2 regions of the Staphylococcus nepalensis genome follow, and region 2 is predicted to be linked to the other one. Evidence: predicted binding sites of a transcription regulator. Region 2 holds the regulator's gene; the other holds the start of a gene.

Region 1 (11,954 bases), 970 kb from region 2:
CCTTGATACGGTTCTACAGCTGATGGATGGTTATGAGATTCAACTTTGAAAACTACCGCTTGATTATCCCCGATATCAACGACACCAGCACCTTCACCAGGCCCCATTAATACATGTTCCCCTGATGTTGGGAATTGAGTTAAAAACGGCTTGGAATGTTTATACGAACAATGTTCACTCCACATTACAGAAAAAATACCAATTTCAGTAAAATTTGGCTCACGTCCTAAAATTTCACAAACTTTGTCGTATTCTGCCTCTGACAAGCCCATATCTTTGTATAATTTTTCTAATTTAATTTCTTCAACACTCGGTTCGATAAACTTAGACATTTTGTTCCCTCCAACTATTCACCATTGCTTCAAATAATCTTACGCCACTGTCTGTTCCTAATATAGTTTCAATTGCACGTTCAGGATGAGGCATCATACCACAAACATTACCTTTTTCATTTACAATTCCTGCAATATCATTATACGAACCATTTGGATTATCCATATATTTTAAAATAATTTGATTATTCGCTTCTAATTTGTCATACATTTCAGATGTGCAGTAGTAATGTCCTTCGCCATGTGCTACTGGATAAACAACAACCTCATTCTCACTATATAAATTTGTATATGGCGTTTGGTTATTAACCACTTTCAAAGACTCATTTCGGCTTACAAATAAATGTGAATCATTGTGCAATAAAGCGCCAGGGAGTAAACCAATTTCAGTAAGTATTTGGAAACCATTGCAAACACCTAATACTGGTTTACCTTCTTCTGCAAAACGTTTCACTTCTTCAGTAATAGGAGCAACACTTGCCATGGCACCTGATCGTAAGTAGTCACCAAATGAAAAGCCTCCAGGAATAAGCACACCATCATACCCCTCTAACGATATATTCCTATAATCTACATACTCCGCTTGGACTCCTGATTTTACTGCTGCATTATACATATCTCTATCACAATTGGAACCTGGAAATTTTAGCACTGCAAATTTCATTATGCTTTCTCTCCTTCTTCCAATACTTTATAGCTATATTCTTCAATTACTGTATTTGCAAATAGTTTTTCACTTAAAGTAGTAACAACGTTATGTACCGCAGCATCTGTCGCTTCATCTACTGTCATATATAGTACTTTACCAACACGAATATCATTCACTTGTGTGTAGCCTAAATCATGTACTGCACGATTTAACGCTTGTCCTTGTGTATCTAAAACCTGTGGTTGTAATGTGATATGCAATTCAATTGTCTTCATTTTTAAAGTTCCTCCAATTTATTAAGAAAAGTTTGATAAGTTTCTATGATTGAGCCAGTATCCTCACGATAAACATCTTTATCGAAGTTAGTATCACTGTATTTATCCCAAATACGGCATGTGTCTGGTGAAATTTCATCTGCTAAAATAATTTGACCACTTTTATTTCGACCAAATTCTATTTTGAAATCGACCAATCTCAATTCCATTTCATCCATTAATTGAACTAACACAGCGTTTATTGCTTTTGCTGCATTTTTTAATAATTCAATATCTTCTTCACTTGCTAAATGTAATAATTGGATATGATCTTCTGTAATTAAAGGATCATTTAAGTTGTCATTCTTATAGAAGAATTCCACAAGCGGGCTTTCAAATTCATGTCCTTTTTCAAACCCTAAACGCTTAGTGATAGAACCTGCAGCGATATTTCTCACTACTACTTCCAAAGGGATAATATCAACTGATTTTACAAGTTGCTCCGTTTCTGATGTCTGCTCGATAAAATGACTCTCTATACCACGTGCTTTAATAAAATTGAAGATTCTAGAAGTAATTTGATTATTCAAGCGTCCTTTACCTTCTATATAATCTTTTTTTGCACCATTACCTGCTGTCACTTCATCTTTATATTCGACACGAAGTACACCAGGTTGCTCTGTTGAAAAGATTCGTTTAGCTTTCCCTTCATATAATAAAGACATTATTTATGTCTCCCTTCAAAATGATTTAACAAAGCCTGTTCAGTTTGATCTACATCATTCGTTAGCATCGTGAGATGTCCCATTTTTCTATCAGGCTTACGGTTTATTTTTCCATATATGTGTACATGCCATTCAGGATGGTCCCCAAACTCATTTTCTAGTAAATCTAAGTCTCTACCTAATAAGTTCATCATTACGCTAGGTTTTAATAAATTAATCTTTTCTGGTAGGCGTTGACCTGTAACCGCCAATATATGTGTATCAAACTGCGAATAATCACACGCTTCTATGGAATAATGTCCAGAATTATGCGGTCGTGGTGCAATCTCGTTTACAAATAAATGATTGTTTGAATCTATGAAAAATTCCACCGTAAATGTCCCAATAAAGTGTACATGTTCAATTATTTTTTCAACTTCATTTCGCGCCTCTTGTTCTTTTTGGACATCGACACGTGCAGGAACAATCGTCTTAAATAATATTTGATTTTGATGTTCATTCTCTTGTAGAGGAAAATAAGTAATTTGGTTATTATTACCAATTGTTACTGTAAGCGAAACTTCCTTTTGCAAATCTAAAAATTGTTCAGCAACACATTCTTGCTTTTCAACTAATACTTTTGCTTTATTCAAATCTGATTCATTAGTAATAAGTGCTTGACCTTTGCCATCATAACCACCAAATCTTGTTTTTATGATAAATGGAAAACCAATTTCTTCTATAGCACGAGTTAAATCATTTGGGTCTGATAACTTTATAAATGGCGCTATTTGCGTTTGAGCATTTTGCAACGTTTGTTTTTCAACTAATCTATCTTGTAATAATTGAATCGCTTGGTAACCTTGAGGAATATTATATTTAGAGACTAGCGTTTGTAATTGACTAGCCGAGATATTTTCAAATTCATAAGTGATCACGTCAGACAATTCACCTAATTGCGCAAGTGATTGTTCGTCATCATAGTTGGCATTTATAAATTGATGTGCTACATATTGACACGGACAATTTTCATCAGGATCTAGCACAATGACTTTATAACCCATCTTCTGTGCTGATTGTGCCATCATTTTCCCTAATTGTCCTCCACCGATAATGCCAATCGTTGATCCAAATGGTAATTTACTGAAGTTCATGTTGCATTTCACTCACTTTCTCAATCAGTGATTTTTCGTAATTTTCCAAATTCTTTTGGATATCTTTATTACCAATACTGAGCATTCTGGCAGCTAAAACACCTGCATTTTTAGCTCCTGCTTTACCTATAGCTGTTGTCGCAACTGGAATACCGCCTGGCATTTGTACAATAGACAAGAGAGAATCCAAACCTTTTAAACTTTTAGATTCAATTGGCACGCCTATGACTGGTAATGTTGTCATTGATGCAACCATACCTGGTAAATGTGCTGCACCACCTGCTCCAGCAATAATGACGTCGTAACCATTATCTCTGGCTCCTTTAGAAAACTCATACATTAATTGAGGCGTACGATGTGCTGAAACTACTTTCTTTTCGTACGGTATTTCTAGTTGTTCTAACATTTGGCAACTTTCTTTCATAGTCTCCCAATCGGAAGAACTACCCATTATGACTACCACTTTCAAAATGAACACCCTTTCAGAAATTTGAAATGTTATGACTATTAGATGTATATTACAGATATAGCATAACAACTAAAAAACGCTTTTTCAATCAAAAATCGAACTTTAAATTTAAAAAAACATTAAATTTACGTCTTTTGGTTGAAAAACGTGGTGTTATTTATGTTAAAGTTAAGTAAAGTTCATACATTGGAGGAGGATTTTTTCATGGTCGCAAAAGTTTTAGACGGGAAACAAATCGCAAAGGATTACAGACAAGGTCTAAAAGACCAAGTCGAAGCTTTACAAGCGAAGGGTTATACACCAAAATTATCAGTTATTCTTGTAGGTAATGATGGCGCAAGTCAAAGTTATGTGAATTCTAAAAAGAAAGCAGCAGAAAAGATCGGTATGATTTCAGAAATTGTACATTTAGATGAATCTGCTTCAGAAGAAAAAGTTTTAAGCGAACTTAAACGCTTAAATGAAGATGACAGTGTAAGTGGTATTTTAGTTCAAGTACCACTACCAGAACAAGTAAGTGAACAAAAAGTTTTAGAATCAATTAATCCAGCTAAGGATGTTGACGGGTTCCACCCTGAAAATATTGGTAAACTTTATATCGACCAACAGACTTTCGTTCCTTGTACCCCTCTAGGTATTATGGAATTACTAAACCATGCTGATATTGATTTAGAAGGAAAAGATGCAGTCGTCATTGGTCGTAGCCACATTGTTGGTCAGCCAGTATCGAAATTATTATTACAAAAAAATGCTTCAGTTACGATTCTTCATTCAAGAACTAAAGACATGCATCAACATTTAAAAAATGCTGATGTTATCGTTAGTGCTGTAGGTCGTCCAGGGCTTGTAACTAAAGATGATGTAAAAGAAGGCGCAGTTGTTATCGACGTAGGAAACACACCGGATGAAAATGGCAAATTAAAAGGTGATATTGCATACGATGAAGTTAAAGAAATAGCAGGTGCTATTACACCAGTTCCAGGTGGTGTTGGCCCTATGACGATTACAATGGTATTAAATAATACACTTATTGCAGAAAAAATGCGTAGAGGTATCGAATAATACGCTTTTTATTTGAATAAAAATAAATGGGCCCGGGTCATAAATAATGCTTGGGCTCGTTTATTATATAGACAATAGATAACATACAAAGTGTCACTTCTAAATAACACTTTTAAAACATTAATTCTCTAAAGTGCGTTTTCTTTCATATCATTTTAAATTCTTATATGTTTGGATAACAGAAGTATTACAAATAAAAAATGTCAATTAACATATAATAAATTGATAATGAATATAACAAAATGGCTTATAATTATAGCAAGCGCAACTTTATATAAATTCACAGTAACGCATCTTGAAATGTCTTTTTATAATAAATTCACTTCTATCTACTGAAAACTTACTAACATTACAACACAGTTTTATAAACAAAATAATTATTTTCTTCTTATTAGATTCATATATGAACGTTTGCCAATTTCTATCACTATATGCGAATTATTACATTTAATTGAATTTTTTCTGAAAATTATAACTGAATTTACACTTCTACGTTATATTAGGACTATAGTACGATGTTTTATCATCTAAAATAAAATATAGTGTAATTAAGATAAAATTAAATGACGCTCATACGGAGGTTTACGTTATGAACAAATTACTACAGTCATTATCAGCATTAGGTGTCTCTGCCACACTCGTTTCACCTAACCTTAGCGCAGAAGCTACAGAAAATTCTATACCTGAGTTAAAAGGAACGAACGATATAGTAATAGATAAAGGGAATAACTACAATCTATTAAATGGTGTACGTGCGTATGATAAAGAAGATGGTGACTTAACGCATAAAATCATAGTAGATGGTCAAATTAATACAGATAAAAAAGGAAAATATAAAGTTGAATACAAAGTAGAAGATTCAGAAGGCGCTACAAATAAATCTGTAAGATATATCGAAGTAAAATAAACGAAATTATTCATACATATCTGATTATAATATTGAGTGCTAATCAGTAAGCAAATAGTGTGAAATTATCCTATCGCCTTAAATATGACACTTTTCACAAAATGTACACATAATTTTAACAAATCTTTAAAAGCCCGTCAGACGTTGAGTTTGTTGGGTTTCTTTTAATTTTACAATATTTTTTTTTACACAAACACTTGTAAATATTGCGTAATATCTTAAAATTGATGGTAAGCCCTACAATTGTAGTATTAGGAGGTCAAAAAAGTGTCAAAATTTAAGTCTTTGCTTCTACTCTTTGGCTCACTAATTGTACTTAGTGGCTGTTCCAATGTAGAAGTTTTAAACCCAAAAGGGCCGGTAGCAAGTGACTCGAAGTTCTTGATTATTTACTCAATCATCTTCATGCTTGTTATTATTGCCGCCGTGCTTATCATGTTTGCTCTGTTTCTATATAAATATAGATTACACAAAACAGACGAATCTGGTAAGATGCACCACAATTCTTTAATTGAAACAATTTGGTTTGTTATCCCGGTAATCATTGTTATCGCTTTAGCTATTCCTACAGTAAAATCACTTTACATGTATGAAGAAACGCCGGAAAAACAAGACGATCCCCTTGTTGTCTATGCAACAAGCGCTGGTTATAAGTGGTTCTTCAGTTATCCTGAAGAAAAAGTTGAAACTGTTAACCACTTAACCATACCTAAAGATCGACCTGTTGTCTTCAAACTCCAATCAATGGATATGATGACAAGTTTCTGGATTCCACAGTTAGGTGGTCAAAAATATGCGATGACTGGAATGACAATGGATTGGACTTTAACTGCTAGCGAAGAAGGAACGTTCAGAGGACGTAACTCAAACTTCAACGGTGAAGGATTCGCTCGCCAAACATTTGATGTCAATTCAGTTAGCCAAAGTGAATTTAAGGATTGGGTAAAAGATGCTCAAAGTCAAAAGGAATTAGATCAAGATACTTTTGATAAACAACTTTTACCAACTACTGAAAACAAAAACTTAACTTTCAGTGGTACGCATATGGCGTTTGTTGATCCAGCAGCTGATCCTGAGTATATTTTCTATGCTTATGATCGTTTCAATTACGTACAGAAAGATCCAAATTTTAATACACCAAAAGAAATAAAAGAGGACGTATTAGATAAACCTAATAAACCTGCACGTAAGCCACAAATCACAAACGCAAACTACGAACGTCATGGTATGAAAGCTATGATTCTAGGCAATAATGAACCATATAATAGTGAGTTTAAAGATGAAGAATCACATAATATGGACGAAATGGAAAAAATCTCAGAAGGTGCTAAAGACGAACAAGCATCAGAGTCTGAGAAAAAAGACCATGAACATGGAGGTGGACATTAATGAATTTCCCATGGGATCAATTGCTCGTTCAAGGTAACTGGATGATTACAATGGCACAAATTGGTGCACCGTTCGCTATCATCGCAGTGATCGCAGTAATTACTTACTTTAAATTGTGGAAATATCTATACAGAGAATGGTTCACATCTATTGACCATAAAAAAATCGGCGCTATGTATTTAATCTGTGCTGTATTAATGTTCGTGCGTGGCGGTATTGATGCCTTAATGATGCGTACACAATTAGCAATTCCAGATAATACATTTTTAGAAGGAAACCATTATAATGAAGTCTTTAGTACGCATGGCGTAATAATGATTATCTTTATGGCAATGCCTTTCATTTTTGGTTTATGGAATGTTATTGTACCTTTACAAATTGGTGCAAGAGACGTTGCATTCCCTGTATTAAATAACGTAAGTTTCTGGTTATTCTTCTCAGGTATGTTGTTATTCAACTTATCATTTATAATCGGAGGCTCACCTGCAGCTGGTTGGACGAACTACGCACCACTCGCAGGAGAATTCAGTCCAGGACCTGGGGTCAACTACTACCTTATCGCAATACAGATTTCTGGTATAGGTACCCTAATGACTGGTATTAACTTCTTTGTAACAATACTTAGATGTAAAACACCTACAATGAAATTTATGGAAATGCCAATGTTTACGGTTACTACTTTCATTACAGCATTAATCGTTATCTTGGCTTTCCCAGTACTAACAGTGGCATTAGCACTGTTCACAACAGATAGAATCTTCGATACTGCATTCTTTACAGTCGCAAATGGCGGTATGCCAATGTTATGGGCTAACTTCTTCTGGGTATGGGGGCACCCCGAAGTTTATATCGTTATCCTGCCTGCATTCGGTATTTATTCAGAAATTATTCCAACATTTGCTCGTAAACGTCTGTTCGGTCACCAAAGTATGGTATGGGCAACAGCAGGTATCGCATTCCTTAGTTTCTTAGTTTGGGTTCACCATTTCTTCACAATGGGTAATGGTGCATTAATTAACTCATTCTTCTCAATCACAACCATGCTGATTGGTATCCCAACCGGTGTTAAATTATTTAACTGGTTATTCACTTTATATCAAGGTAGAATTACGTTTGAATCGCCAATGTTATTTGCGCTAGCATTCATCCCTAACTTCTTACTTGGTGGTGTAACTGGTATCATGCTTGCAATGGCAGCAGCTGACTATCAGTACCATAATACGTACTTCTTAGTAGCACACTTCCACTACACGTTAGTAGCTGGTGTTGTATTTGCTTGTTTAGGTGCGCTCATATTCTGGTGGCCTAAGATGACTGGATTTAAGTTAAACGAAACATTAAACAAATGGAGTTTCTGGTTATTTATGATTGGATTTAACGTTTGTTTCTTACCTCAATTCATCCTTGGATTAGATGGTATGCCACGTCGTTTATACACTTATATGCCAGAAGACGGCTGGTGGTTGTTAAACGCAATCTCTACTGTCGGTGCGCTCATGATGGCATTAGGCTTTATGTTCTTAGTTGCTAGTATCGTATATAGCTTCTTCAAATCACCACGTGAAGCTACTGGTGATAACTGGTACGGTTTGGGACGTACATTAGAGTGGTCAACTGCTTCAGCGATGCCACCTAAATACAACTTTGCTGTTACACCAGACTGGAATGACTATGATACATTTGTAAATATGAAAGAACACGGTAGACACTACTTAGATAATCACAACTACACTGATATCCATATGCCAAATAATACGCCAGTTGGTTTCTGGATGGGAATTTTCTTCACAATCGGAGGCTTCTTCCTTGTCTTTGAAACAATTATTCCAGCTGTTATTTGCTTAATAGGTATCTTCGGTACTATGATTTTCCGCAGTTTCCAAGTAGACCACGGTTATCATATCCCAGCTTCTGAAGTAGCAGAAACCGAAAAACGTTTACGTGAAGCACGTATAAAAGAAAGGGAGGCTGTAAGTCATGAGTCATGATGCAAACACTATTGATCAACGTTCGCATGAAGGTAATTTAAATAGACTTGGCTTTTGGATATTCCTTACAGCAGAAGTCTCACTATTCGGTACGCTATTTGCAACCCTATTAACACTTCAACATGGTGGAGACTATGGCGGTAAAATGACGACTGAAATGTTCGAATTACCCCTCGTTTTGATAATGACATTTGCGTTATTAATTAGTTCTTATACTTGTGGTATTTCTATTTACTATATGAGAAAAGAAAAAGCAAAATTAATGACGATTTGGATGATTATCACTTTATTATTTGGTGTTGTCTTCGTAGGATTTGAAATTTACGAGTTTGCACACTACGTATCAGAAGGTGTTAACCTAACAATCGGTTCTTATTGGTCTAGTTTCTTTATACTTTTAGGAACACACGGCGCCCACGTCTCATTAGGTATTATTTGGATTATTTGTTTATTAATCCAAGTTGGCATGCGTGGACTAAATAAAGACAATGCGCCTAAGTTATTTATAGTAAGTTTATACTGGCACTTCTTAGATGTTGTTTGGATCTTCATCTTTACTGCCGTATATATGATAGGGATGGTGTTTAGCGGATGAATACAATTGTAAAACACACAGTAGGCTTTATTGGCTCAATCGTTCTGACTCTTTTAGCAGTATTCGTAACCCTATACACATCAATGGCACTTAATGCTAAGATTACAATCATCTTTGGCTTTGCTTTTATACAAGCTGCAGTACAATTATTAATGTTCATGCACTTAACTGAAGGTAAAGACGGAAACGTACAAGGGTTTAAAGTTATATTTGCGCTTATCATTACTTTAATTACTGTTATCGGTACTTATTGGGTAATGCAAGGTGGACACTCAAGCCACTTATAGCTCAAGCAAAGGCTTCTCGAAAGAGAAGCCTTTTTTATTTTATTTATTAACCTCCCTTTTCATTTTTGGATGATAGTTTGCTTTTTAACATTTTATTCGAGAAAAGTTGTAGAATATAATTAATAAGGTAACTTACGCAATAGGAGGATTAAAAATTTGATGAAACAACCAATTATTATAGATACAGACCCAGGCATTGATGATGCAGCAGCAATAAGTATTGCTTTAAATCATCCCAACTTCGATTTGAAAATGATTACTACAGTTAACGGTAATGTAGGAATTGAAAAAACAACTGCCAATGCGTTAAAACTCAAACAATTTTTCAATAGTAATGTCCCTGTACATAGAGGTGCATCTCAACCACTACTTTCAGAAATAGTTGATGCAAGCGATGTACATGGTGAATCAGGTATGGAGGGTTATATTTTCCCTGAAATAGCGGAAAGTGATTTAGCATCTACGCATGCTGTTGAAGCTATGAAAAATGCTTTGCTAAATAGTGATGCGCCGATTACGCTTGTCCCTATTGGACCTTTAACAAATATCGCATTGTTACTTACGACTTACCCAGAAGTAAAAACATATGTTAAGGAGATCGTATTAATGGGCGGTTCGGCATCTCGAGGTAATGTGACCCCTTTAGCTGAGTTTAATATTTACTGTGATCCCGAAGCTGCTCAAATTGTCTTTAATTCTGGATTGCCATTAACAATGGTAGGCTTAGATGTAGCAAGAAGTTCTAGTTTAACGCACGATACTATAAATGAATTACAATCCATAAATGACACAGGTAATATGCTACATCAACTGTTCAAACACTATAGAGGAGACGATTTTGAAAAAGGTATTAACGTTTACGATGCATATACCATCCTATATCTTCTTCATCCTGAAAATTTTGCGGTTCAAGAAGCTGATGTGCAAATTGAAACAAACGGCAAACTGACTAAAGGTGCTACAGTAACAGATTTCAAATCACATTTCCCTAATACATCAGTAGTTCTGTCAGTACAAGCAAATATCTTTAAACAAATGTTTATCGATGCCTTACAATACTGTAAATAAATTCGTATTAATAAAAAAAGCATCCAACGATTCATTTTATTAGAATCATTGAATGCTTTTTTTATTTTTTTAGTATGGTTGCTTTACTTTATTATATGACCCACCCTGTTGAAGTATATCAAAGTAAATATGCTTCATTTTCTGCTCGTTACTTGTTTTTCCGTTTTCGTAATTTGTAGCTAAAACGATAATATAATTATCATTAAAATATACAGTAAATATATTTCCATAAAAAATACCATTAATTCGATTTTTATCTGCAAAAGAATAAAAACCATAACGATACGCTTGAGGGTATTGTATAGTTAAACTTTCGTGGATAAAAGGTCTCGTAATCGTCGCATTAAAAATTTTATTTTTTTGTAGATTTAAAACGACTTTCCCCATGTCGTAAGGCGTCATATAAAGGTTGCCTGCCCCATCATATTGACTTAAAGTGTTAGGATTCTGTTTGACGCGCTTTCCAGTACTTTTATCCTTTTTATAACCAGTAGCCATATATTTTTTAAAATTTGAATCATTATACCGGCCCGTATATTTTAAATTATAGGGTTTCACTATTCTATCGTTTAAATTTTGAGTATACGATTGATATGTAACTGCTTCTATAACTTCTGACAATACTAGATAATTGGCATCATTGTATTGATATTGATTATAATATAATGGGTTAATATCTCTTTTTATTATTGCATGTACAGCTTCGTCTAAGGTTTTTAATTTTGGGTTAGCTTGATATTTATATAAACCGCTTTGATGTAACATCAACTGCTTTAAAGTGACAGGGTATGCTAATTCAAAATATGGTAGATATTGCTTCACGGGTGCTACCATACTAATTTCACTTTCAGTTTCTAATTGTTTTAACATAAGCCCTGTCATAAATTTTTGTGCGGAACCTATCAAAAACATTGTATTAGCCGTATTAGTTTCATTTTTTTCAAAATCTTTAAATCCATAACCCTTATTTAGACTTAATTGACCTTTTTTAAAAACTGTTACAGTACCATTAAATTGGCCTTCCTCTAAGTATTGATCTATTTGCTTCATTTGTGAATCACTGTGATCAACCACTGTTTTTAATTCTTTTTCCTTT
Region 2 (11,954 bases):
ACCACCCGAAAGATCGTTGATAATTTTTTTGACATCTTCTTGAACAAATAAGAAACGACCCAACACTGCCCGAATATCTTTTTCATTCATTGAGGGATATTGATCCCATAGATAATCGAGAATCGTCTTGTTTGATTTGAATTCAGCTTGTTTTTGATCATAGTAACCTATTTTTAAATTGGCACCTGTAGTAATTTGCCCAGCTAATTGAGGCTGAATGCCTGCAATTGTCTTGATTAATGTAGATTTACCAATACCATTGGGCCCAATAATGGCTATATGATCTCCTTTAGAAACTTCAATATTAATCCCCTTAGTGATAGCTTGTTCATAGCCAATTTCTAAATTTTTTATATGGAAAACATCGTTACCTGTGTTTCTATCAAAGTTAAATTGGATATTCGCACTTTTGGCATCAATCATTGGTTTATTGATTCTTTCAATTTTTTCGAGCATTTTTCGACGACTTTTTGCCATGCCAGTAGTTGAAGCACGTGCAATATTTTTTTCTACAAAAGTTTCTAAGCGTTTTATTTCAGCTTGTTGACGTTCGTATTCTTGCATGCGTTTTTCATAATATTTATCCCTTTGTTCAATGAATTGTTTGTAATTACCTACATAATGCTGTACATCTCCGAGTGCAACATCATAGATTTGGTTTACAATTTTATCTAAAAAGTATCTGTCATGGCTGATGATTACAATAGCGCCTTTAAAGTAATTCAAATACCCTTCTAACCATTGCGTGGTCTCCATGTCTAAATGGTTCGTAGGCTCGTCTAATAATAATAAATCAGGTTCGCTAAGGAGCATTTGGGCTAGTGAAAGTCTTGTTTTTTGACCTCCGCTAAAATCATTAATAGGGCGGTTGTAATCTGATTCAGTAAAATTCAGACCATGAAGCACTGTTTTGATTTTACTTTCGTATTGATATCCATCTTGTTGTTCAAATTCATTTGATAAATATTCATAGCGGTCAATATGTGTTTTATATTCTTCTGTATCATATTCATTTGCATGTTGCGCTAACCAATCTGTTTCTTTTTTCATTTCATTTTCAAGTTGTTTCATACTCTCAAATGGTTTAGACATTTCTTCAATAACAGTTTGATTTGTATTTAATGTCATTTGCTGTGTTAAATAGCCGAGTTTTAAATTTTTACTCTTTGAAACATGGCCACTATCATAATCTTCGACGCCAGCAATAATTTTCATTAAAGTAGATTTACCAGCACCATTGCGACCGACTATACCAATACGTTCGCCTGTTTTAACTTCAAAATCTACGTCATTAAAAATATCTTCTCCGTCGAATGATTTTGTTATATCATTTAGTTGTAATAATATCATCCGATTTTGCACCTCTCTATCCATTATCATTCTACCGTATTCTAAGCATTGTTAAAACTATCAGTGTTTATTTTTAGCATGTATTAATGTATAATGTTGTAGTAATTATAAGATTAATTAGTAATAGATCATAGTATAGGAGGACAAGATCTTGGCTAACCAAAGCGAAAAGATTCCTCGTGCCACATTGAAGCGTTTACCGTTATATTATAGATTTGTCAATACATTAAAATCTAAAGGTATAGACAGAGTTAATTCTAAAACAATTAGTGAAGGATTAAATATTGATTCTGCAACAATACGTCGTGATTTTTCTTATTTTGGTGAATTAGGCAAAAAAGGATATGGCTATAATATTGACAGTTTATTACATTTTTTCAAAAATGAAATTAGTGAAAATGATGAAATTAAAATCGCCATCGTGGGTGTAGGAAACCTAGGTAAAGCATTATTAACATATAACTTTTCTATTCATGATGAAATGACCATAACGGAAGCTTTTGATATACGAGATGAAGTGATCGGTACTGAAATTGGGCAAGTTACTGTGAGTCCATTTTCGAAGGCTACTGATATATTAAAACAAGAACAAATAGATGTTGTGATTTTAACAACGCCTGAAGATGCTGCACAACAAGTTGTAGATACTTTGGTTGATGCTGGCATTAAAGGCGTGCTCAACTTTACACCAACACGTGTGTATACACCAGTAGATGTTCAAGTCCACCATATTGATTTGGGAATTGAGCTACAATCTTTATTATTCTTTATGAAAAACTACAGTAATAAATAAGATTTTAAAGCACTGAGCTTTTTATAGATGTAAGTCACCAATCATGACGATACATTTATAAAAAGCTTTTTTATTTTCCAAATAGTTTCATATTTAATTAGTGAATTTATACTTTTTTTAAATTATTAATCATTAAAGGTTGAAATTTCCATATAAATCTAATATGATAATTCATATTGATTTTATCGGAAAAGAGGTAATGTTATGACGTGGTTAATAATCAGTGGATTGGTCGTGGGTGCGCTTCTAGGATTTGTCATGCAACGTACACGATTTTGTCTTGCTGGCGGTTTTAGAGATATGTATATTCAAAAAAGTAACAAAATGTTCTACGCATTATTAATAGCGATATCTGTACAAAGTATTGGCTTATTAATATTGACTTCCACTGGATTAGTACAAATTCCAGAATCAACATATCCAATAATTGGAACGGTAATAGGTTCATTTATTTTTGGGATTGGTATCATATTAGCTGGTGGTTGCGCCACTGGGACATGGTATAGAGCTGGAGAAGGATTGATTGGAAGTTGGTTAGCACTTATCGCATATGCATTTACTTCTGCTGCTACTAAATTTGGTTTATTGTTACCTTTAATGGACGGGGTTAATAAACCAACTAATGTAAATACTAGTATGTCACAAACAACTGGTATTCCAACTTGGGTTTGGGTTTTGTTATTAACGATTATAACTATCACATTTGTTGTGAAAACATTGCGTAAACCAAAACCAAAAGTTGCAGTTCCGAAATTAAAGCAAAAATTTACAGGCGTTCGTCATTATTTATTTGAGAAAAAATATCATCCATTTGTAGCAGCTATAGCAGTTGGTCTCATTGCACTTTTAGCATGGCCTGTCAGTGAATCTACAGGAAGAATGTATGGTTTAGGAATCACAACGCCATCTGCAAACTTAGTTCAATTTTTCGTAACTGGAGACCTTAAGCTTTTAGATTGGGGTGTTTTCCTTGTCTTAGGAATTTTTGCTGGTTCTTATATTGCAGCCAAAGGATCCAAAGAATTTAAGTGGAGATTACCAGATAAGAAAACAATTCGTAACAGCATTATTGGCGGTGTTTGCATGGGCTTTGGTGCATCAGTAGCTGGCGGTTGTTCAATAGGAAACGGATTAGTAGAAACAGCTACAATGTCGTGGAAAGGTTGGATAGCACTTGCTTCCATGATATTAGGTGCATGGTTCATGAGCTACTTTATATTTATCAAACCAATGAAAAAAGCACAAAAAGTAGAAAAATCTGCGAAGCATACAGTTTCAACGCAAACTCAAACGACTTAAGATTTTAACTTAAAGGAGGAATTAATTATGGTACATGAATTAGGAACAGTAGGAATGGTATGTCCCTTCCCTTTAATTGAAGCACAAAAGAAAATGAGTACATTGGAAAATGGTGAGGAGTTAAAAATTGACTTTGATTGCACGCAAGCAACAGAAGCGATTCCAAACTGGGCAGCTGAAGAAGGTTATCCAGTGACTAATTACGAACAGCTAGATGATGCTTCATGGACAATTACAGTTCAAAAGGCATAATGCTTTTCAATAAATAGTCGGACTGAAATATAGATGTTCATGATTGAAATAAAAATCTGGGTTTATTCCAAGTGAATAAAGCCAATTTTTAAATAATATATAAACACCTTCGTTGGATTCATAATAAAATGAATTTATACGAAGGTGTTTTTCTACGTTAAGTGTTCAATTTTTGAAGACAATTTATGATAATTAAATATAGATAGCACAATGGTTTATTATATTGGCAGGCGTTTATTGAAACAAATATCTTAAGCACAAGCGTTTCTTAGCCAACATAGTTCATTTTATTTTTAAATAGTATTTAAAGCGGTTGCAATATGATAAAATAGATGATGTTTACAATAGCAAATTAATGAGAGTGAAAATTTATGAAAAACATTGAAGACATTGCAAAAATTGCTGGTGTATCTAAAAGTACAGTTTCTAGGTATCTAAATAATGGTTCAGTCAGTAATAAAACAAAACAAAAATTAGATAAAATTATCAGTGAAAATAACTACCAACCCAATCAATTTGCACAAAGTTTAAGAGCAAGAAGGACGAATATGGTAGGTGCGATTATCCCCCGTATGAACTCTTTTGCTGTTGATGAAACTATTCAGGGTGTTAAAACAATTTGTGATAATTTAAATTATAGATTATTACTTAATTACACAAATTTAGATATTGAAAAAGAAATAGACGCGTTAGAAACCTTTAATAGAAGCAAAGTAGATGGCATCATTTTTATGGCTACAGAAATCACTGACCGACATTTAGAAGTGATTAATAAAATAGATGTACCAGTCATCATCGTTGGGCAAGCACATACTGATTTGAATTGTGTTATTCATGACGATTATCGAGCTGGTTATTTAGTAGGAAAATATATTGGAGAAAAGGGTTTTACGTGTGTTCAGTTTTTTGGCGTTACAGAAAGCGATGAGGCAGTTGGCATACAGAGGAAAGAAGGGCTTATAGATGGTTTGAAAGTAAATGGTGTAATGCCTCAAATGACATTAACCTCATTCAATTTTAAAGAAGCAATGCCAGATGTAAAGAAAACACTTAATGCATCGCCAGACTTAGAAGTAGTTATAGGCGCGACAGATTCTATTGCATTAGCAGTGCATAAAGTGATTTCAGAACAATCAAATCAAATGTTTAATCCAATGGTTGTTGGATTTGGTGGCGATCCAGTTACTGAAATTGTCTCCCCATCAATCCAAACTGTGCTATATCACTTTGAAGAAGCTGGTGAAGTAGCTATGAACCAGTTAGAGAAACTGATTCAACACGTTCCAGCAGAGTCTAAAATATTAATTGATGTCAGTCTGTCATTTAAAATATAAACAATCGATGGTATGATAAATTATATTAAGTGGAACCGGTACCAAAATCCGGAAGAATTTTCAATAGGAGGAAAAACAGTGCGTGAATGGACAAGAGATGAACGTTATCAACGTTATGAAGATATGGATCAAGATACAATAAATGAATTAACAGAACGTGTTAATCAATCCAAATATAGACAATTATTTCATATACAACCGAAAACAGGACTATTAAACGATCCTAATGGACTTATTTATTTTAACGGAGACTATTATATTTCTCATCAATGGTTCCCTTTAGGACCTGTTCATGGTTTGAAATATTGGTATACATATACAAGTAAAGATTTAATCAATTTTGCCGATAAAGGTATTTCATTAAAACCAGATACAAAAGATGATAGTCACGGAGTGTATAGTGGCAGTGCGTTTGTTTATCAAGATAACTTATATTATATGTATACTGGCAATCACAGAGATGAAGACTGGAATCGAAAATCAACACAACATATAGCTAAAGTGCATAAAAACGGTGAAGTACATAAATTTCCTAAAGCTGTGATATCGGGACCTCCGTCAGGTTATACACAGCATTTTAGAGACCCAAAAGTGTATGTTAAAGATGGGATTTATTATGCCTTTATTGCTGCTCAAAATGAGGAAGGGTTCGGCCGAATACTCCAATATCAATCCAAAGATATTGTTAATTGGACGTTTCAAGGTGAAATTCAAACAAAACTAGATGCCTTTGGATATATGTGGGAATGTCCAGACTATTTTAATTTAGATGGCTTTGATTTATTATTATTCTGTCCACAAGGTGTTGAACCAGAAGGAGAGAAATTTAGAAATATATATCAATCTGGTTATATCATGGGCCAATACGATATCGAAAATTTAGATATGAATCATGGAGATTTTCATGAATTAGATCATGGTTTTGACTTTTATGCACCACAAACTTTTACAGATGCTTCTGGAAACAGAATACTAATAGGGTGGATGGGTTTGCCAGAAATAAATTATCCTTCTGACTCTGATGATTGGGCACATTGTTTAACAATCCCACGTATTTTGTCCATTGAGCAAGGCAATTTAAAGCAACGTCCAATTAAGGCCCTTCAACAATTGAGATCTAATAAGGAAACAGCGCTAGGTTATGCAAATAAATTTACACGTTTTTTGTATCCATATGAAGGTAAACAATTTGAGTTAATCATTGATATTTTAGAAAATGAAGCTACTGAGATCTATTTTGAAATCAGAGCATCTAAATTACAATCGACACTCATCACTTATAATACGAAAACAAGAAAAATCACATTGGATCGCAGTGAAAGTGGTACATTGCCAGAACCAGTTGATGGAAAAACACGAAGTACCTATTTAGATAAGCCTTTATCTCAATTGCAATTATTTGTTGATACTTCAAGTATTGAACTATTCTGTAATGATGGTGAGCGTGTGATGACTTCAAGAATTTTTACGGATGATGAAGCCATAGGTATAAAAGCTTCTACGGAATCTGGACAAGTATTTCTTAATTTTACAAAATATGATTTAAAGGATGATAAATAAATGAAACGTTTACTTGCAATAGGAGAAGCACTAATAGATTTTATCCCTGACCAGAAGGACTCAAAATTAAAAGACGTTGAAGGGTTTACAAGGCAGGTAGGGGGCGCTCCTTGCAATGTTGCTTGTACGACGACGAAATTGGGCGGACAAGCTGAAATGATAACGCAATTAGGTACCGATGCATTCGGAGATTTAATTGTTGACACAATAGAAGAGATTGGTGTCAAAACTGATTATATTCAGCGTACAAATGAAGCAAACACTGCATTAGCATTTGTAAGTTTAACTAAGGACGGTGAACGAGATTTTTCATTTTATCGCAAACCATCTGCAGATATGTTGTATGATGCTAACAATATAGCACATATCACAGTATCGGAAAATGATATGCTACATTTTTGTTCAGTAGATTTGGTAGACAGCCCAATGAAACAAGCGCATAAAGCATTAATAGATAAGGTTAAATCAGTAAATGGTACTATTATTTTTGATCCTAATGTACGTTTACCATTATGGGACAGTGAAGCAGCTTGTAGAGCAGCCATTCATGAGTTTCTACCATTAACACATATTGTGAAAATTTCTGACGAAGAATTAACATTTGTAACAGGATTTGAAGATGAACAAAAAGCGATCGCATGGCTGTTCCAAGGCACTGTTGAAGCGGTCATTTATACTAAAGGTAGAGATGGTGCTGAAATTCATTTAAAAGATGGCACAGTCATTAGTCATTTAGGATATAAAGTACAAGCAGTAGATACAACAGGTGCTGGCGATGCATTTATAGGTGCATTAATTAATAGATTATCAGTATCTCAAATCAATAACCCTATAGAAGCTTTGAAAACTGAAGGCGAAACAATGCTGCAATTTAGTAATATAGTAGCTGCAAAAGTTACGACCAAATACGGTGCAATCGGTAGTATCCCCACTTTGGATGAGGTAGAACAAGCATTAAAAGGTTAAAAACAAAGGCTTAGAACGAAATGAGTATATATTTAATTCAATAAGCTAAACATTAAGGTTAAAACAATTCATTTTGATATGCTCTCTTTAAAGAAAGCATACTATTTTGTGTCTCAATCTCTACAACTATAAAAAAATAGCTATGAAAAATCAATCGTCATTGATTTTTCATAGCTAAGTTTAGTATGTATTAAATTTTTTTTACATTACGTACGGAAGCGTAACAGTGTTCGTTATTTTTAAAGTAAACAATACGTGATTTAGAATCAATAGATTCAATATTGTGCCTGTTAATAACGAAACTATTATGGCATCTGAAAAAGCGTTCATCTAAATTGTCGATTGCTTTCAAGTTACCATAGAATTCAATTTGTCTATTATCTAAATGGGCAATTAAACGATGAGAATTAGAGGAAGACTCAAAGAACATTACATCATCGTATTGTACATAAACAGAATTGCTTCCACGTTTTAATTCAATTGTTTCTACAGTACTTTCTTTAGAAAGTAATTTCAATCGTGTTTCAGAAGTTTCAAGACAATCAATAACTCTTGATTTCAATTCATCAGGATCATCCTTGAAAATAAAATCCATAGCCGCAACTTTATAAACAAATGTCAGATAGGTCAGTTCACTATGACTAGTGACGAAAATGATATTACTGACTGGATCATATTTTCGGATTTCGCTCGCTAATTTAATACCATTAATATCAGCTTCTAATTGTATGTCTAGAAAGTAACAACCGATATCTTTAAGTTCCTTTGCATGTTCCAATACCTCATAAGGATCAGAGGTTGCTACTTCAATTTCCATCGGTTTTTCTTCTATCATGATGTAATTATTGATAATAGAAACCAAATTTTCACGTTGTCTCTCATCATCTTCACAAATGAATATTTTCATATATACACATCCTTATGAATCTGAATTTAATATTTCTACTTTTTGAATAAAATAGTTATTATCAATGGTCGTATCTAATAAAACATTGGAAGTTGCATCGGTTATTTCTTTTAGGTTAGATAAACCTAATCCTCGGTTTTTACCTTTTGTAGAATAATTTTCTTGGAATAATGTATGTACCCTAGGCATATCTGGTTTACATTTATTCATAACAATAAATGTCACAGATGCGTCCTCATTTTTAATAAAAGCAATACGAATTAAAGGATCTTCTTCAATTTTTTCTGATGCCTCAATCGCATTATCTAGTAATATACCAATCACTCTACTTAAGTTGATAATCGGCATATCAATTTTTTCAATTGGCTCAGGCACCTCAATGCTTAGTCTAATGTTTTTTTCTTGTGCTTGTAAAATTTTAGTAGTTAATAAACCTTTAATTTCACGAACTTTTAAATTTTCAATACCATTAATTTTGAGTGACTTCATTTGCATATTATCTTGCATCGGCATAATTTCTTCGTTGAAATATTTACGTAGGCCTTCCATATCATCTTCTCTTATAAAATCAGATAAAGTTGAAAGTATATTAACATAATCATGTCGAAATTTACGCATTTCATTATTAATTTCTTCGATTTGCAACGTATATTTATAATAATTTTCAATTTCTTGCATATTACGCTTATACTGGATTTGGCGAATAATACTAAAAGAAATGGTAACGATTAAAATCGCAGTAGTAACAATTACGACTGCATACATAATTGAAATAAATTTAGCATCACCAAAAGACACATTTTGCTGTGGTAAATAAAAATAAATTAGGCCTAAAATTGTTAATAAGAATAAGCTAACTAATGTTAAATATATTTTGTTTAATGATAAATCAGAAAAAGATAAGCGTTTAATAAAAAATTTAGCAATGTAGGCATAAATTAATGAAAATATCGTGTAAGTAACAGCGTAAAATATTGAAAAATTATATTTTATGATTATTACGTCTACAATTAAACTGCTTAGCCATAAACTTGTGAAATTGGCCATATATAAAATAAAAAAACAAATTAATGCGGTGACAATACCCATGAATTTGTTTTTGAAATACATGAATACTATACTTGCTATAAACAAAAATAAGACTGCTTGAGATTCAATAGTAAGAAATAAAACAGCAGAAGGGATTATTATCCCAATAATTGAAATATAATCCCTCTTAGTAAAATGAACCCCACTTATAAGCTTCATATTATAAAATAAAATAATTGCTTGTAACAACGATAAAAGCACTGATATTAAAATCACCATATTATACACACTTTCTAACTAACTATTATTCTATTCGTATAAATCTGTTAATTCTTTAGGAATTTCAGGTTCATCGGCAAATGCAGTACAAGGTTTAACACCCGAAATTGCACCAATAGTAGCAAAAAACTTAGCAAAAAATGTTAAAAACGATTCGAAAATATTCATAATTAACCATCCTCCTTAGGGAAAAATATTGGAAGTTGCAAGATAGATATAATAATAATACCAAGTAACATTAATTGTTGATAAGGCTCATTTAAAAAGATTGAAATTATCAACAATAGTAACGTTACACTTATAGCTTTGATTCTCTTACCTTTTCTTAGTCTTTTTGGGATAGGTTGCTTTTTAGTAGCAGATGGTGCGTATATTATAATTATAATTAAACCTATAATAGCTAGTGGAAACATTACCAGAAACGGCACTTGTATATACCCGACTATCCAAGGCAGTAAAACAAAATAAACTAAACTTTCTAAATAACAAATTAGAGAATTTTTAGCATGCGCGCCATGCGCAAAATGCCTAATTATAAAAAATGATAAGTGGACAGTTAGTGTGTATAAAAATAGATGACAAAGGATAGAAACGCCATAAATTATAATCGTCTTAAAAATATTACTTACAAAAACTTGCATACCTAAACGCATTTTTAAATATTCTATATGATCTAAGTTGTTGCGTAATTGCAGGTGTTTAGCAAAGTTGTCAATTTTATTATCAATTAACTTTACCATTGGCTTTTCTCTCCTCACTCGTATTATACAATTTTAATTATATTTTAGGCGTCTCATTGCTTAAGTGTATATTTTGAATTCCTAACTGTTTGAAATTCTTATCTTCTTTATTTTAACATACAATTCTTAACGAATAAGTATGAAATATTACGAGTTAGGGAATATCTCACGCAATTAAACAGATATATGGTTAAATATAATTGTATCACAAAGAAGTGATAACATTGCTTGAGTCATTTTAACTGAATCGTTTAAATGACTATATTGATTAGACTTATGAGCAGGAGTCTAATTAATACAACTAAAAATTGTAACTGTGCTTTCTTCGTATAGTTATTGAAGTTACAAGTTTAGTTATCGTTTTCAGTTCTTTGAATACGGACAAGAGGAGGCTGATGTAGTGACAAGAACCTTTTCAGCAATAGCTAGTGATTTCGTAAAATAGTACTAAATAAGTACACAACTCGCTTAATTCTTTAAGCAAATCCCTTATTTGTATTTGTAGACCTTTCCCAGTCTCAAATCCAATTCAATTTTAACATTGTCTATAACAGAGACAAATTAAAATTAAACATGTAAGCTATCGTAAACATCATTCAATTTATCATTTTAATCGATAAATTCACTAACTTTTTTCATAATTAATAACATCCCCAAAAATAGATAGAGAAATAACTGTATAAAACATTCCCTTAATAATAAGTTACAAAACCGTGAGTCCCTCCCAAGCTCACGGTTTTTTATATTCATTTATAAAGATGAGGTCTCAAATTTTTAAAAACTGGTATTGATTCACGTTGTTTAGATACTTCATTTAAATCTAAAGAACAACTTAGTTGTCCTTCTTTATCGTTGAGTTGGTCTATCACTTCGCCATTAGGATTAATAATAATAGAATTGCCCGCATACTCGGTTTTACCATCATCACCACAACTATTGCAACCGATAACGAACATATCATTTTCAATTGCTCGTGCTTTCAACAGCGCAACCCAATGATCTAATCTAACACTTGGCCACTGTGCTACATAAATTGCTATTTCTGCGCCTTTACGTGCTGGATAACGTAGTAATTCAGGAAAACGTAAATCATAGCAAATGATTTGTGCAATTTTTACTCCATTCGAAAGTGAAAAGGGTTCAGGAACAGCATTACCTGCACTCATATAGAGTGGTTCATCTAACATAGGAACAAGGTGTACTTTATCGTAACTATTAATGAGGTAACCGTGTTTAGATACTGCAAAGGCAGTATTATAAATATCTTCTTTCATACTGTTTGATACAGAACCCGCAACGATATCAACGTGATATTGTATCGCTAATTTTGATATAAATTCAAAGCTTCGTGATAATTGTTGATCAGCAAGCTTATTTAATTGAGGTAGGGCATAACCGTTATTCCACATTTCTGGTAATACGACAACATCTGTTTCTGATGTCAC

The links. The regulator Rex, encoded in region 2, represses fermentation and respiration genes when NADH is low (regulators of the CRP and FNR family bind a similar motif). The targets are predictions, from matches to a motif close to TTGTGAAATATTTCACAA.
Region 1: the regulator Rex is predicted to act here: its motif matches at 5,614-5,631, upstream of qoxA (cytochrome aa3 quinol oxidase subunit II).

The regions. Positions count from the first base shown of each region.
Region 1 is NZ_CP017466.1:2,069,914-2,081,867, forward strand. It holds gene purL (phosphoribosylformylglycinamidine synthase subunit PurL) at 1-332, opposite strand, end outside; gene purQ (phosphoribosylformylglycinamidine synthase I) at 325-996, opposite strand; gene purS (phosphoribosylformylglycinamidine synthase subunit PurS) at 996-1,256, opposite strand; gene purC (phosphoribosylaminoimidazolesuccinocarboxamide synthase) at 1,259-1,960, opposite strand; gene purK (5-(carboxyamino)imidazole ribonucleotide synthase) at 1,960-3,093, opposite strand; gene purE (5-(carboxyamino)imidazole ribonucleotide mutase) at 3,080-3,562, opposite strand; gene folD (bifunctional methylenetetrahydrofolate dehydrogenase/methenyltetrahydrofolate cyclohydrolase FolD) at 3,767-4,624, shown strand; gene BJG89_RS09855 (immunoglobulin-like domain-containing protein) at 5,214-5,531, shown strand; gene qoxA (cytochrome aa3 quinol oxidase subunit II) at 5,799-6,920, shown strand; gene qoxB (cytochrome aa3 quinol oxidase subunit I) at 6,920-8,908, shown strand; gene qoxC (cytochrome aa3 quinol oxidase subunit III) at 8,898-9,503, shown strand; gene qoxD (cytochrome aa3 quinol oxidase subunit IV) at 9,500-9,790, shown strand; gene rihC (ribonucleoside hydrolase RihC) at 9,950-10,858, shown strand; gene BJG89_RS09885 (serine hydrolase domain-containing protein) at 10,928-11,954, opposite strand, start outside.
Region 2 is NZ_CP017466.1:1,098,030-1,109,983, forward strand. It holds gene BJG89_RS05030 (ABC-F family ATP-binding cassette domain-containing protein) at 1-1,350, opposite strand, end outside; gene BJG89_RS05035 (redox-sensing transcriptional repressor Rex) at 1,502-2,143, shown strand; gene BJG89_RS05040 (YeeE/YedE family protein) at 2,348-3,442, shown strand; gene BJG89_RS05045 (sulfurtransferase TusA family protein) at 3,470-3,694, shown strand; gene BJG89_RS05050 (LacI family DNA-binding transcriptional regulator) at 4,066-5,028, shown strand; gene BJG89_RS05055 (sucrose-6-phosphate hydrolase) at 5,107-6,588, shown strand; gene BJG89_RS05060 (carbohydrate kinase family protein) at 6,589-7,554, shown strand; gene agrA (quorum-sensing response regulator AgrA) at 7,745-8,461, opposite strand; gene agrC (quorum-sensing sensor histidine kinase AgrC) at 8,474-9,769, opposite strand; gene agrD (cyclic lactone autoinducer peptide AgrD) at 9,800-9,937, opposite strand; gene BJG89_RS05080 (accessory gene regulator AgrB) at 9,940-10,509, opposite strand; gene BJG89_RS05085 (carbon-nitrogen family hydrolase) at 11,256-11,954, opposite strand, start outside.